2 regions of the Methylobacterium komagatae genome follow, and region 1 is predicted to be linked to the other one. Evidence: predicted binding sites of a transcription regulator. Region 1 holds the regulator's gene; the other holds the start of a gene.
What was found. The regulator PhoB, encoded in region 1, activates phosphate uptake and scavenging genes when phosphate is short. The targets are predictions, from matches to a motif close to TGTCATNNANCTGTCAT.
Positions count from the first base shown of each region.

Region 2: a site for PhoB is predicted at 5,379-5,395, ahead of phnC (phosphonate ABC transporter ATP-binding protein). Genes of this name have one in related genera too.

Region 1 is NZ_JBHSWN010000001.1:4,429,079-4,436,087, reverse strand. It holds gene ACFQE0_RS22020 (protein-disulfide reductase DsbD family protein) at 1-1,170, shown strand, start outside; gene phoB (phosphate regulon transcriptional regulator PhoB) at 1,172-1,867, opposite strand; gene phoU (phosphate signaling complex protein PhoU) at 2,078-2,791, opposite strand; gene pstB (phosphate ABC transporter ATP-binding protein PstB) at 2,823-3,605, opposite strand; partial or broken gene pstA (phosphate ABC transporter permease PstA) at 3,677-4,569, opposite strand; gene pstC (phosphate ABC transporter permease subunit PstC) at 4,583-5,557, opposite strand; gene pstS (phosphate ABC transporter substrate-binding protein PstS) at 5,658-6,698, opposite strand.
Region 2 is NZ_JBHSWN010000001.1:1,942,002-1,949,010, forward strand. It holds gene ACFQE0_RS09465 (AAA family ATPase) at 1-215, shown strand, start outside; gene ACFQE0_RS09470 (class I SAM-dependent methyltransferase) at 441-1,115, shown strand; gene ACFQE0_RS09475 (hypothetical protein) at 1,163-1,774, shown strand; gene ACFQE0_RS09480 (aminotransferase class III-fold pyridoxal phosphate-dependent enzyme) at 1,945-3,603, opposite strand; gene asd (archaetidylserine decarboxylase) at 3,640-4,515, shown strand; gene ACFQE0_RS09490 (DUF1045 domain-containing protein) at 4,512-5,192, shown strand; gene phnC (phosphonate ABC transporter ATP-binding protein) at 5,438-6,262, shown strand; gene phnD (phosphonate ABC transporter substrate-binding protein) at 6,338-7,009, shown strand, end outside.

The DNA.
Region 1 (7,009 bases):
TGCGTCTTCCCGGTCCTGTCGATCAAGGTGCTCGGCCTCGTCCGCCAGTCGGGCGAGAGCCTCGGGCGCGTGAGGCTCCACGGCCTCGCCTACACGGCGGGCGTGCTCGCGAGCTTCCTCGGCCTCGCCGGGCTGCTGATCGGCCTGAAGGGCGGCGGGGCGAGCCTCGGTTGGGGCTTCCAGTTGCAATCGGCGCCGGTCGTGGCCGGTCTCGCCTACCTCCTTGTCGCGGTGGGTTTGAGCCTGTCGGGGGTGTTCTCCCTCGGCGGCCGATTCGCCGGGATCGGCGACGGCCTGACCCGCCGGGCCGGACTCTCGGGCTCGTTCTTCACCGGGGTGCTCGCGACGCTCGTCGCCACCCCGTGTACTGCGCCCTTCATGGGCGCGGCGGTGGGCTTCGCGCTGACGCAGGGGCCCGCCGTGGCGCTGGCGGTGTTCGCCGCCCTGGGTCTCGGCCTCTCGCTGCCCTTCCTGGCCCTGACCCTGTGGCCCGGCGCCGTGCGGATCCTTCCCCGCCCCGGCGCGTGGATGGAGACGCTGAAGCAGGCGCTCGCCTTCCCGGTCTATGCCACGGCGGCGTGGCTGATCTGGGTGCTGGCGCAGCAGGTCGATGCGCGCGGCCTGTTCGCAGCGCTCATCGGCGTCGTGCTCGTGGGCTTCGCGGCCTGGGCCTGGGAGCGCAGCCGCAACGCGACGCCCGTCGGGGAGCGCATCTTCCAGGGTTTGGCAGGCCTCGCGGTCATCGCCGTGGTGACTTTGGGCTTCGGCCTGTCGCAGCAGCCTGCACTGTCAACGGCGCAAGCCGCGTCCGAGGGCACCGAACCTTTCAGCCGGACGCGGCTCGATGCCTTGCGCGACGCGCGGCACCCGGTCTTCGTGAACCTGACGGCGGCGTGGTGCATCACCTGCGCCGTCAACGAAACCACCTCGCTGTCGCGGCCGTCCGTGCAGGCGGCGATGCGGGCCAAGGGCGTCACCTACCTGAAGGGCGATTGGACCAACCAGAACCCGGAGATCACCCGTTTGCTCGAGGATTACGGCCGCAGCGGCGTGCCGCTCTACCTGCTCTACACGCAGGGCGAGCCGCAGGTGCTGCCGCAGATCCTGACGGAGGGCACGGTGCTGGAAGCCCTGTCCGCCATTCCCGACCGCACGGCCGCGGTCCGGTAGATCACGCTTCGAGGGAGAAGGTCTCGTCGAAGGCGTAGCCCGAGCCGCGCACGGTGCGGATTGGGTCGGTCTGGCGCGGCCCGTTGAGCGCCTTGCGCAGGCGGCCGACATGCACGTCCACGGTGCGCTCGTCGATATAGACGTCGTGGCCCCAGACGCCGTCGAGCAATTGCTCGCGGGAGAAGACCCGGCCGGGGCTGAGCATCAGGAATTCGAGTAGCCGGAACTCGGTCGGCCCGAGATGGAGTTCGGTGCCGCCGCGCCGGACGCGATGACCGCTGCGGTCGAGCTCGATATCGCCCGCCGCCAGCCGGTCTGCGACATGGGCGGGCTTGGCACGGCGAAGAAGGGCGCGCACCCGCGCCAGCAATTCCGGCACCGAGAACGGCTTGACGATGTAATCGTCCGCGCCGGTGCCGAGGCCACGCACCCGGTCGCCCTCCTCGCCCCTGGCGGTGAGCATGATGACCGGCAGCCGCTCGGTCTCGCGCCGCGCCCGGATGCGGCGGCAGAGTTCGATGCCCGACAGGCCCGGCAGCATCCAGTCGAGCAGCACGAGATCGGGGGTGCGCTCGGCGAGCAGCAACTCGGCGTCGTCGCCCCGCGCGGCGGAATCGACGCTGAAGCCCTCCGCCTCCAGGTTGTACCGCAGGAGGGTGGTGAGCGCCTCTTCGTCCTCGACGATCAGGACACGCATGGCCGGTGGTCCATTCCACGCCGGATGCCCCCGGCCGAAGGCGACCGAGGGGTCCAGGCAACGCTGTTACGCCGCGCGGCCTTCCTGAGCGGGGACCGCGCCGTCGATGGGTCGGGTCTCGCCGGGCCTGAGAGCCTCTCACGAAACTCCCGCTAAGCCGTCGAGGCCAGGGGGAGAACTCCCGGTGAACGGGAGTTTTGTGAGGAGCTCTTAGGCGCCCGGCACGACCGTCGTGTAGTTCGAGGCGTCGTTCTTCGGGCGCTCGCCCATGAAGATCTCGCCGGTCTGGAGATAATGGATGGTCTCGGCGATGTTGGTGGTGTGATCGCCGATGCGCTCCACGTTCTTGGCGCAGAACAGAAGATGCGTGCAGAACGAGATGTTGCGCGGATCCTCCATCATGTAGGTCAGGAGCTCGCGAAACAGGGAATTGTACAGGGCGTCGATCTCGCCGTCCCGTTCCCATACGTCGTGGGCGGCCTTGATGTCACGGCTCGCATAGGCGTCCAGCACGTCCTTGAGCTGCCCCTCGGCGAGGTCGCTCATGTGGCGCACGCCGAGCACGATCTTCTGCGCGGGCGACTGGTCGGCGATGGCGGTGACGCGCTTGGCGACGTTCTTGGCGAGGTCGCCGATGCGCTCGAGATCGCCCGAGACGCGGATGGCCGAGATGGTCTCGCGCAGGTCCACCGCCATGGGCTGGCGGCGGGCGATGAGCAGGACCGCCTTTTCCTCGATCTCGCGCTGAAGCGTGTCGAGGCGCTTGTCGGCCAGGATTACCGCCTGGGCGAGGTTCTCGTCCTTGCGGGCGAGGGCGAGGGTCGCCTCGCCGGTCATCTTCTCGGCGACGCCGCCCATCTCCGAGATCGACCGGCGCAGGTCCTCTAGGTCCGTGTCGTAGGACGTGACGATATGGCCGGGCATGGCGAGACCTCCGCGAATCCTGATCTGTGGCTCAGCCGAAGCGGCCGGTGATGTAGTCCTGCGTGCGGCGCTCGGTGGGGTTCATGAAGATCTTGTTGGTCTGGTCGAACTCGACCAGTTCGCCGAGATACATGAAGGCCGTGTACTGCGAGATGCGGGCCGCCTGCTGCATGTTGTGCGTGACGATCACGATGGTGAACTCATCGCGCAGCTGCTCCATCAGCTCCTCGATGCGGCCGGTCGAGATCGGGTCGAGGGCCGAGGTCGGCTCGTCGAACAGGATCACCTCCGGACGCTGCGCCACGGTGCGGGCGATGCAGAGGCGCTGCTGCTGGCCGCCGGAGAGGCCGGTGCCGGGCTGCTTGAGCTTGTCCTTCACCTCGTCCCAGAGGGCGGACTTGCGCAGGGATTCCTCGACGCGGACGTCGAGCTCCGCCTTGGGCAGCTTCTCGTAGAGGCGCAGGCCGAAGGCGACATTGTCGTAGATCGACATCGGGAACGGCGTCGGCTTCTGGAACACCATGCCGATGCGCGAGCGCAGCTCGTTCAGGTCGACGTTCGAATCGAGCACGTTGCGCCCGTCGAGCAGGATCTGCCCCTCGGCGCGCTGCTCTGGATAGAGGCTGTAGATGCGGTTGAAGCACCGCAGCAGGGTCGACTTTCCGCAGCCCGAGGGGCCGATCAGCGCCGTCACCTGCCGGTCGTAGAAGTCGAGATTGACGTTCTTCAGGCCGTGGAACGACCCGTAGTAGAAGTTCAGGTCCTTCACGGCGATGCGGACGGCCCGGCCGGCGGCAGGGGCGTTGTGGCCCATGGCACCTGTCGGCCTTGCGGAGGCGGCGTTCATCGTCATGTCCTCGTGGTGGGGTCGTACGTCACGCGGGGTCAGCGGGAACGCTGGGGCTTGATCACGATGCGGGCGACGATCGACAGGGCCAGGATGGTCCCGGTGATCAGGAGGGCGCCGGCCCAGGCGAGGCCCTGCCAGTTCGGATAGGGCGACAGCGCGAACTGGTAGATCATCACCGGAAGGTTCGCGACGCCGCCCATGAGGTTGGCCGAGAACCAGGAGTTGTTGTTGAGCGCCGTGAACAGGAGCGGCGCGGTCTCGCCCGCGATGCGGGCCAGCGCCAGGATGATGCCCGTCACGATGCCGGCCGAGGCGGCCTTCCACGTCACGCTGGTGATGACGACGGAGGGGGCGCGCCGAGCGCCGCGCCGGCCTCGCGCAGGGTGCCCGGCACGAGCCGCAGCATGTCCTCGGTGGTGCGGACGATCACCGGCACCGCGATGATCGCCAGCGCCACGCCGCCGGCCCAGCCGGAATAGGTCCCCATCGGCCGCACCATCAGGGTGTAGACGAACAGACCGATCAGGATGGACGGCGCCGAGAGCAGGATGTCGTTGAGAAAGCGGATCAGGTCCGCGAGCTTCGAGTTCCGCCCGTATTCCGCAAGATAAGTGCCCGCCATCACGCCGATCGGCGTCGCGACCACGATGCCGATCGTGGTGAGCACGAGGCTGCCCAGGATCGCGTTGGCGATGCCGCCTCCCTCCGAGCCGGGCCCGGGGGTCGGCTGCGTGAACAGGGACGGGCTGAAGCCCTGGACGCCCTGGACGATCAGCATCAGCAGGATCGAGCCGAGGACGATCGCCCCGACCACCGTGGCCACGAGGCAGGAGACCCGCAGGATCCGGTCCGCTACCCGGCGGCCGGGCCGGACGCGGCTGGCGCGCTGTGGCGCCGGAGCCGTCACGAGGGGATTGGTCGCGTCCATGGCGATGGTCTCCTCAGGCGGCCCGAACGCGGCGGGTCAGCAGCCGCGCAATGATCAGCACGATGAAGGTGATGATGAAGAGGATGCAGCCGAGCGCCATCAGCGCGTTGAGCTGAAGCCCGTCCGCCTCGTTGAACTCGTTGGCGATCCGCGAGGCGATGGTGGACGAGGGATCGAAGATCGAGGCCGAGAGCCGGTTGGCGTTGCCGACCACGAAGGTCACCGCCATGGTCTCGCCGAGCGCGCGGCCGAGGCCGAGCATGATGGCTCCGATGATCGAGACCGCGGCCTGCGGCACGAGCACGTGGCGCACGACCTCCCAGGTGGTGCAGCCGATGCCGTAGGCGCTCTCGCGCAGGACCGTGGGGATCTGCTCGAGCATGTCGCGGGCGATCGAGGCGATGAACGGCACGATCATGATCGCCAGGATGATGCCGGCGGTGAAGATGCCGACGCCCGAGGGAACGCGGGCGTAGAGCAGCGTGCCGATGATCGGCATGCCCTCGACGAGGTTCGAGACCGGGATCTGCACGAAGCGCGCGAAGAGCGGCGCGAACACGAACAGGCCCCACATGCCGTAGATGATGCTGGGGACGGCCGCGAGCAGCTCGATCGTCATCGCGACGGGCTTGCGCGCCCAGCCGGGGCAGAGCTGCGTGAGAAAGATCGCGATGCCCAGCGAGACCGGAACGCCGATCAGCAGGGCGAGGATCGCCGAGGCGACCGTGCCGATGACGGCGACGAGGGCGCCGTATTGCTCGGTGCCGATATTCCAGGCGCTCGAGGTGAGGAAGCCGAAGCCGAATTCGCGGAAGGCGGGCCAGCCGCCGTAGATGATCGAGCCAAGGATCCCGGCGAGAACCAGCAGCACCAGCATGGCGGCGCCGTAGGAGGAAGCACGGAACAGCGCGTCGAGCCCCCGGCTCGGCCCCTTGCGCGGGGCGGCGCGCGTCTCGGCGCTGGCAAGGGACTGCGTCAAGGCGGACATCCGCGATTCTCTGAAGGTGATGGACTGTTATCGCGGCGGTGCCCGCGATGCGAGGGAGGAGGCGTGTCGCCCCCTCCCGGCCCGGATCACGTATCCCGGATCACATTCCGAAGACGGGCTTGCCGTCCTTGCCCTTGATGGTCTTCCACTCGTCGTGGATCAGGCCGACGACGTTGTCCGGCAGCGGGACGTAGTCGAGGTCCGAGGCGAGCTTGTCGCCGTTCTTGTAGGCCCAGTCGAAGAACTTCAGCACCTCGGTGGCCTTCGCCGAGTCGGCCGGCTCCTTGTAGACGAGGATAAAGGTCGCGGCCGTGATCGGCCAGGACCCGGCGCCCGCCTGATTGGTGAGCGAGATGCCGAAGCCCGGAGCGGCTTTCCAGTCGGCGCTGGCGGCAGCGGCCTGGAACGCCTTGTCGGTCGGCTCGGGGAACTGGCCGTCCTTGTTCTGGATCAGCGTGTAGGCGAGCTTGTTCTGCTTGGCGTAGGCGGACTCGACGTAGCCGATCGAGTTCGGGACCTGCTTCACGGTGGCGGTGACGCCCTCGTTGCCCTTGCCGCCCTGGCCGACGGGCCAGGAGATGGTGGTGGCGGCGCCGAATTCCTTCTTCCAGGTCTCGGAGGCCTGGGAGAGGTAGGTCGTGAAGATGTTGGTCGTGCCCGAGGCGTCCGAGCGGTAGACCGGGGTCACGTTCGCGTCGGGAAGCTTCACGCCCTCGTTCAGCTTGGCGATGCGCGGGTCGGACCACTTGGCGATCTTGCCGGCGTAGATGTCGGCAATGAGTTCGCCGGTCAGCTTCAGCTTGCCGGGCTCGATGCCGGGGATGTTCACCACGGTGACCACGCCACCCATCACGGTCGGGAACTGGACGAGGCCGTCCTTGGCGAGCTGCTCACCCTTCAGGGGGGCGTCGGTGGCGCCGAAATCGACGGTCTTGGCCTGGATCTGCTTGATGCCGCCGCCGGAGCCGATCGACTGGTAGTTCAGGCCGGTGCCGGTCTCCTTGCGGTAGGCTTCCGCCCACTTCGAATAGACCGGGAAGGGGAAGGTGGCGCCAGCGCCGGTGATGTCGGCCGCCAGGGCCGCGGAGGCGAGCTGGGCCGTCGCGAGGCCGAGGGCGAGCGCGTAAGCGAAGGGTCTCAAGGGTGTCTCCGTCTCGGTCAGTCGCGCCGCTGCCCTGGGGCGATACGGCGCACATCCAAGGGGCGCGGAAAGCTCCGGCCGGGCTCGGGGGCGATACGAAGGTCGTATGACAGGCCTATGACAAGCTGGCCGCGAACATCCTTCCGCGCTGCGGTAAGAATCTGATTTTTCGATTCGATCTGGCCTGGAAACCGCCCGGAAATGCAGTGTCCTCAACGCCCGTCACAGGTCATGGCACGCTATGGCGGACCTCTGCGTTGATGTCGCATCGACTCGTGGATCCGAAGCCGCGGGAGATGGGGCCGAGAAGG
Region 2 (7,009 bases), 2.5 Mb from region 1:
CCCATCTGGAGGATTACGCGGGCCGGGCGGAGCCTGCGCCCTTCGTGGGCGACGACCTGTTCTCGACCTTCGACGATGCGCGCACCGCCCATGGTCTCGAAACCTTGGCCGAGATTGGTGGATCGGTGCAGCCGATCCTGTTCACGCATCACCGCCACGTCGCGGATATCGCTACCGCCCGTCTCGGCTCGGCCGTGGATGTCCTGACGCTGTAACGAGGCAAGTCGTTTGCCGACTTAAGCGGCTCATCCAACTCTATTGGGCTATGAGCCGGCTAGTCAAAACTTGCAACGGCCGGACCAATAGTGCGCTCGCCGTGCACGGTGTCACAGAACATACAAAAATCACCCATACATCTGCTGTCGGCTTCGCATCGAGGCGGGCGGGCTCGAAGCCTGACGCCACCGCCTGAGAGAAGGTTTCGACACTTGGCCATCGGATTGGACAGCCGGGATCCCTCCCGGCCGGGCGCGCTCGGCGCTGCCTTGAACCGTGACGGCGTGGCGCGGGCCTATGGGCGCTGGGCTCCCATCTATGATCTGGTCTTCGGGCCGGTCTTCGCGCGGGGCCGCAGCCTCGCCGCCTCGGCAGCCGAGCGGGTCGGCGGCCGGGTGCTGGAAGTCGGCGTCGGCACCGGCCTGTCGCTCCCGGCCTATGCCAAGTCGCGCAGCGTCTTCGGCATCGATATCTCGGCGCCGATGCTCGACAAGGCCCGTGCCCGTGTCGCGCGGCTCGGCCTGCGCAACGTCGAGCGCCTCGCGGTGATGGATGCCGAGCGTCTCGAACTGCCTGACGAATCCTTCGACGTGGTGGTGGCGCAGTATGTCGTGACGGCGGTGCCCAACCCCGAGGCCGCCCTTGATGAATTCGCTCGCGTGCTCCGGCCCGGCGGCGAGATCATCATCACGACTCGCATCGGGGCCGAGCGCGGCCTGCGCCGGGTCATCGAGCGCACCTTGATGCCGATCACCAGCCGCCTCGGCTGGCGGACCGAGTTTTCCTACGCCCGATACACGAGCTGGGCCGCCACCGCGCCTGGCATCGAGATCGTCGAGCGGCGCGCCCTGCCGCCCCTCGGCCACTTCTCCCTCATCCGCATGCGCAAGACGGCCTGATCGGCCCTCAGCATCCCCACGGCAACGATTGAACGGAGTGACGAGGCATGGCCAGCTTCCGGGAGGCGCTGCGTACCCAGCGCTGGGATGACCACCGCTACTATCACCACAACATGATCAACCAGAGCCTGCATGTCGTCAGCGCGATCTGCTTCCTGGTGGCCTATGTGCTGGCCTTCAAGGACCCGGCCAAGGCCGCCCTTGTCGGCTGGCTCCTGGCGATGACCAGCCGTCAGGCGGGGCATCTGTTCTTCGAGCCGAAGGGCTATGACCACGTCAATCAGGCGACCCACGAGCACAAGGAAGAGATCAAGGTCGGCTACAACTTGCAGCGCAAGATCGTGCTGCTCTCGATTTGGGTTCTGTCGCCGCTGCCGCTGTATTTCGATCCGAGCTTCTTCGGTCTGCTCAGCCCCGCGCAGGATCTGAGCGGCATCATCCACAATGTCGGCTGGATCTGGCTGTGGCTGGCCCTGGCGGGCCTGCTGTTCCGCGTCGGCCAGCTCTGCATCCAGCAGAGCGTGCAGACCGGCGTGGTGTGGGCGACGAAGATCCTCACGGACCCGTTCCACGACATCAAGCTCTACCACAAGGCGCCCCTGCGCCTGCTCCAGGGCAAGTTGATCGACGAGGAAGAGCAGGCCGAGCACCACGCCTGATCGACCGACGCCTTTAAACCGGAAGCCCTCTCCGCAAGGGGAGGGCTTTTGCTTTGCCTCTGACCTTCCCGTCTTTGCGAGCGTAAGCGAAGCAATTCAGGGACGCGGGCGCTTGCCAAATGTGGCGCCGCCCTGGATCGCTTCGCTTACGCTCGCGATGCCGGGTTGGCCTATCGCGGCGCCAACCCAAGCCGCACCCGCGCGGCTTCCTTCAGCACCGAGCGGCGGATCGCCTTGTTCGTAGTCTCGGGGCCGTCCCACCAGCCATCGGCCATCATCGCCGCGCAGGCGGCGGTGAACCGCTCTGCCACCGTGGCGAATTCCGCCTCCCCATAGGCGAGGCTGAAGATCAGCCGTCCCGTGCCGACCCAGGACAGGTGAAGTCCCGCCGCCCGCAGGTAGAATTGCAGCATCCAATTGTAGCGGGCGGGCTTCGTGTAGAGCACGGTCCAGACGGTCGAGAGGTTGGCGACCCGCACCGGTAGGCCTGCGCCCTCGAGGCGGCGGTTGAGCGCGACGGCACGCTCATCCCAGGTGGTGTCGAGATCGGCGTAGAGCGCCGTCACCTCCGGTGTCTCCAGCCTGTCGAGGAAGGCGGCCATGGAGCCCATCACCTGCGGATGCGCGTTGAAAGTGCCACGGGCGAAGCAGATGTCGACCGGCCGGTCCTCGCGGTAGCGTCGCATCAGATCCGCACGGCCGCAGAGCACGCCGACCGGCAACCCGCCGCCCAGCGTCTTGCCGTAGGTCACGAGGTCGGCCTTCACGCCGAAATACTCCTGCGTGCCACCCTTCGCGAGGCGAAAGCCCAGGAAGACCTCATCGAGGATCAGCACGATGCCCCGCTGCGTACAGACCTCGCGGAGCTTGGCGAGCCATTCGGTATAGGCGGCGCGGTCGAAATGCGCTGTCCGGGCGCTGTCGACGAGCGACGAATCGGACGGCGCGCCCGCATTCGGATGAAGCGCCTGAAGCGGGTTCACGAGAACGCAGGCGATGTCCTTGCGGGTGGCGAGCACGTGCAGCGTCCGCTCGGATATTTCGGCGAGCGTCAGCGTGTCGTTGGCCGCGACGGGGTTGCCGATGCCCGGCTGCACATCGCCCCACCAGCCGTGATAGGCGCCGCAGAAGCGGATGATCCGCCGCTTGCCGGTGTGGTAGCGGGCCAGCCGCACGGCCTGCATCACCGCCTCGGTGCCGGACATGTGGAACGACACTTCGTCGAGGCCGGAGATCGCTTTCAGCCGGGCCACGTTGTGCGCCACCACCGGATGGAGCGACCCGAGCACCGGCCCCAGGGCGGCGACGCGGGCGGCGCCTTCCTCCAGGCAGGCGCGGTAGAAATCGACCCCGAACAGGTTCACGCCGTATGACCCGGCGAGGTCGTAGAAGGCGTTCCCGTCGAGATCGGTGATCGTCACCCCGTCCGAGGCCGCCATGAAGGCGCCCGCGCCGAGGTTTCGGTGCACGGGCTCCGCGAACTGGAACGGCACCCGGTAGAGACCGGTGAACTGAAGGTCCGACAGGCCGGAGCGCACGCCCTCCGTCTCCGCCCGGCTCGTCGCGTATCGCGTGCGGAACAGGTCCGACAGCCGGGCGAAGGCGGCTTCGCGCGCCTGCGCCACCGTCTCCGGCGGATCGTCGGCACGGAAGAACTGTCGCGAATCGTAGGCATAGGCGGGGATCTGACGGGCGATTCGCCGGGCCATCCGGGCATGGCCGGTCAGCGACGGGTGCTTCGCCCGTGAGAGCTGCAGGCGCCGCACGGCGGGCGGCAGAGCGAGGGCGACCGCCGCGGCGGCCGACAGGGAAGTGAGAATCGGATCCATCACGGATCGCGGCTAACGGGAACGGTTCACGGGATGATGACGCTTCGCGAAGGTCTCGGCCGCATCGGCGCGCAAGAGGATCTGAACTTCCTCCTCACCAACCGGCTGCCCCGCCGCCTCGCCACGCAGGTGATGGGCAAGGTGAGCCGGATCGAGCAACCCCTGGTACGGGACGCCTCCATCGGCCTGTGGCGGCTGTTCTGTGATGTCGACCTGTCCGATGCGAAGGAGACCCGCTTCAGGAGCCTGCACGACGCCTTCATCCGCGAACTTCGCCCCGGCGCCCGACGAATCGACCCTGACCCATCCGTGCTCGTCAGCCCCTCGGATGCGATCCTCGGGGCGAACGGCATTGTCTCCGCCGGGCAGGTTCTGCAGGTGAAGGGCAGTGCCTACCGCCTCGCCGACCTCGTGCAGGACGAAGCCCTGGCTCGCTCGCATGAGGGCTGCGCCTACGCGACGCTTCGCCTGACGGCGGGGATGTACCATCGCTTCCACGCACCGGCCGATTTGCGGGTCGATTCGGTGCGTCATCTCTGGGGCGATACGTGGAACGTGAACCCCATCGCCCTGAAGCGGGTCGAGGCCCTGTTCTGCCGCAACGAGCGCGCGGTGATTCGTGTGAGCCTAACCGATGGCGCGGCCATGACACTCGTGCCAGTGGCCGCGATCCTCGTGGCCGGCCTGAAGCTCGGCTTCCTGCCGGAAGGCCACGCTCTGCGCGAGACGGGCGGGCGCACGCTGCCCTGCGGTGCCGCTCTGGCGAAGGGCGCGGAGATGGGCTGGTTCGAGCACGGCTCGACCATCGTCGTGCTGGCGCCTCCCGGTTATACGCTCGTGCCTGGTTTGGCTGAGGGCGCGCGGCTGCGCATGGGCGAGCAGCTCCTTCTCAGCCCCGGAGCCTCCCGATGAACCAACCCCGTTACGCGATCTACGCTCTACCCGAGCCGGGCTCGGCGCTCGAAGCCTTCGGCCGGGCGGTGCTCGGTTATGACAACGTCTCCGGCGAGGCCGTGCCGCAAAGCCCGGGTCTTGCGGAGGTGACGGCCGGAGCCCGCGTCTACGGCTTCCACGGGACGCTCAAGGCGCCGATGAGGCTCGCCCCCGGCATCCGTGAGGACGATCTGCTGGGCGAGGCCGCGCGCGTTGCCGCCGCCCACCCGCCGGTCGAAGTGGGCACTCTCGAAGTGGCCGCCCTCGGCCGATTCGTTGCTCTGATCCCCGCAGTGCCGCCACCTGCCCTCGGACTTCTCGCAGCCGAATGCGTGGCGTCCTTCGAGCCCCTCCGCGCCTCCCTCACCGAGGCCGAGCGGGCCAAGCGGAAGCCGGAGCGGCTGAGCCCCCGCGCCCGCGCACTCCTCGACAGGTGGGGCTATCCCCACGTCTTCGAGGAATTCCGCTTCCACATGACCCTCACCGATGCGCTGCCGCCGGAGGCGCAGGCCGAGTGGCAGGCCCGCCTGACGGAGACGTATCGGGATAGCGGCGCGGAGGCGCTCACGATCCGGTCCATCGACATCCTGCGCCAGGACGGGACGGCGCCGTTCCGCCTCCTCGCGCGCATCCCGTTCGGCGGGCGGCATGGTTGAGCCACACCATTCCTTTCACGAGGTCGTCGCGACTTCGGATGAGGTGAGTGTTCGCGCCCCGCTCGAATGACGGCCGCCAAACTCAAGTGGGTGTCTCCAGCCGGAAATCCGGGAGAGAAGTTCGGCGTCATCGCTCCGCAATGCAGCCATGACGTTGGCTTTCCTAAAAATTACTTCGCCGGCAATCGTCATCTAATCGTCGTGCAAGATCTGTCTACGGAACTACACAAGTTGTGGGTTCGTAAATGCTCGTCATCGACAACCTGACGCGCCACTATGGTGACCGTCGCGCTTTGGACGGTGTGTCCCTGCGCATCGAGCCGGGGAGCTTCGTCGGGGTGATCGGCCGGTCCGGCGCGGGCAAGTCGACGCTTCTGCGCCTCATCAACCGCCTCGCCGAGCCGAGTTCCGGCCGCATCCTGCACGGCGAGACGGATGTCACTGCCCTGAGCGGCCATCAGTTGCGGGACTGGCGGGCGCGCTGCGCCATGATCTTCCAGCAGTTCAATCTCGTCGGGCGTCTCGACGTGATGACGAATGTGCTGATGGGCCGCCTCAGTCACGTGCCGAGCCACCGCTCGCTCCTGCGGATGTGGTCGGAGGCGGACAAGGCCATGGCGCTGGCCGCCCTCGACGGGTTCGATATGGGCCAGTTCGCGGGTGTACGGGCCGACCAGTTGTCCGGCGGCCAGCAACAGCGCGTCGCCATCGCCCGCGCCCTGGTACAGGAGCCCGAGATCATCCTCGCGGACGAGCCGGTCGCCTCCCTCGATCCGCGCAACACGCGCCTCGTGATGGACGCCCTGGCCGAGGTGAACCGGCGCTACGGGATCACCGTGATGTGCAACCTGCACTCGCTCGATCTGGCCCGCGCCTATTGCGACCGGCTCATCGGTCTCGTCGCCGGGCGGGTCGTCTTCGACGGGCGCGGCTTCGACCTCACCGAGGATGTGGCCCGTCGCCTCTACGGCCTGGAGGCTGGCGAGGTGCTGGACGACGAAGCGTCCATGCCGCCTCCGAGCATGACGATTCCGGCGCGCCCGGCCCACCACGCGGCCATCGGCGCCTGACAGACCGGACCTGAGGAAACGCCCGACTCTCGCCCGGCACCAGCCGGAACGATGACCTGCGAACGGAGACGATCGATGATCACGAGACGCACCCTGGCTGGCGCCGCCCTGGCGCTCGGGCTCTTCGGTGGCGCGGCCCATGCGGACGAAGCCTGGAAAGCGCAGTATCCGGAGCTGACCCTGGCCGTGATCCCGGCCGAGAACGCCTCCGGCACGACGGATCGCTATGCTCCGCTCACCGAATACCTGACCAAGTCCCTCGGCGTGCCGGTAAAGCTGCGCGTCGCCAACGATTACGCGGCGGTGATCGAGGGCCAGCGCGCGGGCAACATCCAGATCGCCTTCTACGGCCCGGCCTCCTTCGCCCGCGCCGTGCTGACGGGGGTGAAGATCGACCCGATCGTCAACCAGAAGCACGAGACCGGCGTCTCGGGCTATTACTCGGTGATCTATGTAAAGGCCGATAGCCCGTACAAGACGATCGAGGATCTGAAGGGCAAGAACCTCGCCCTGGTCGATCCGAACTCCACCTCCGGCAACCAAGCGCCGCGCTTCTTCCTGAAGCGGGCGGGTTACGAGGTCGACAAGTTCTTCGGCAAGACGGTCTTCGCGGGCAGCCACGAGAACGCGGTGCTCGCCCTGACGCAGGGCACCGCCGACGCGGCGGCGAACCTGTGGAACTCCGAGACCGACACCATGGTCACCCGCATGGCGGCCAAGGGACTTCTGAAGAACGCCGACGGCACC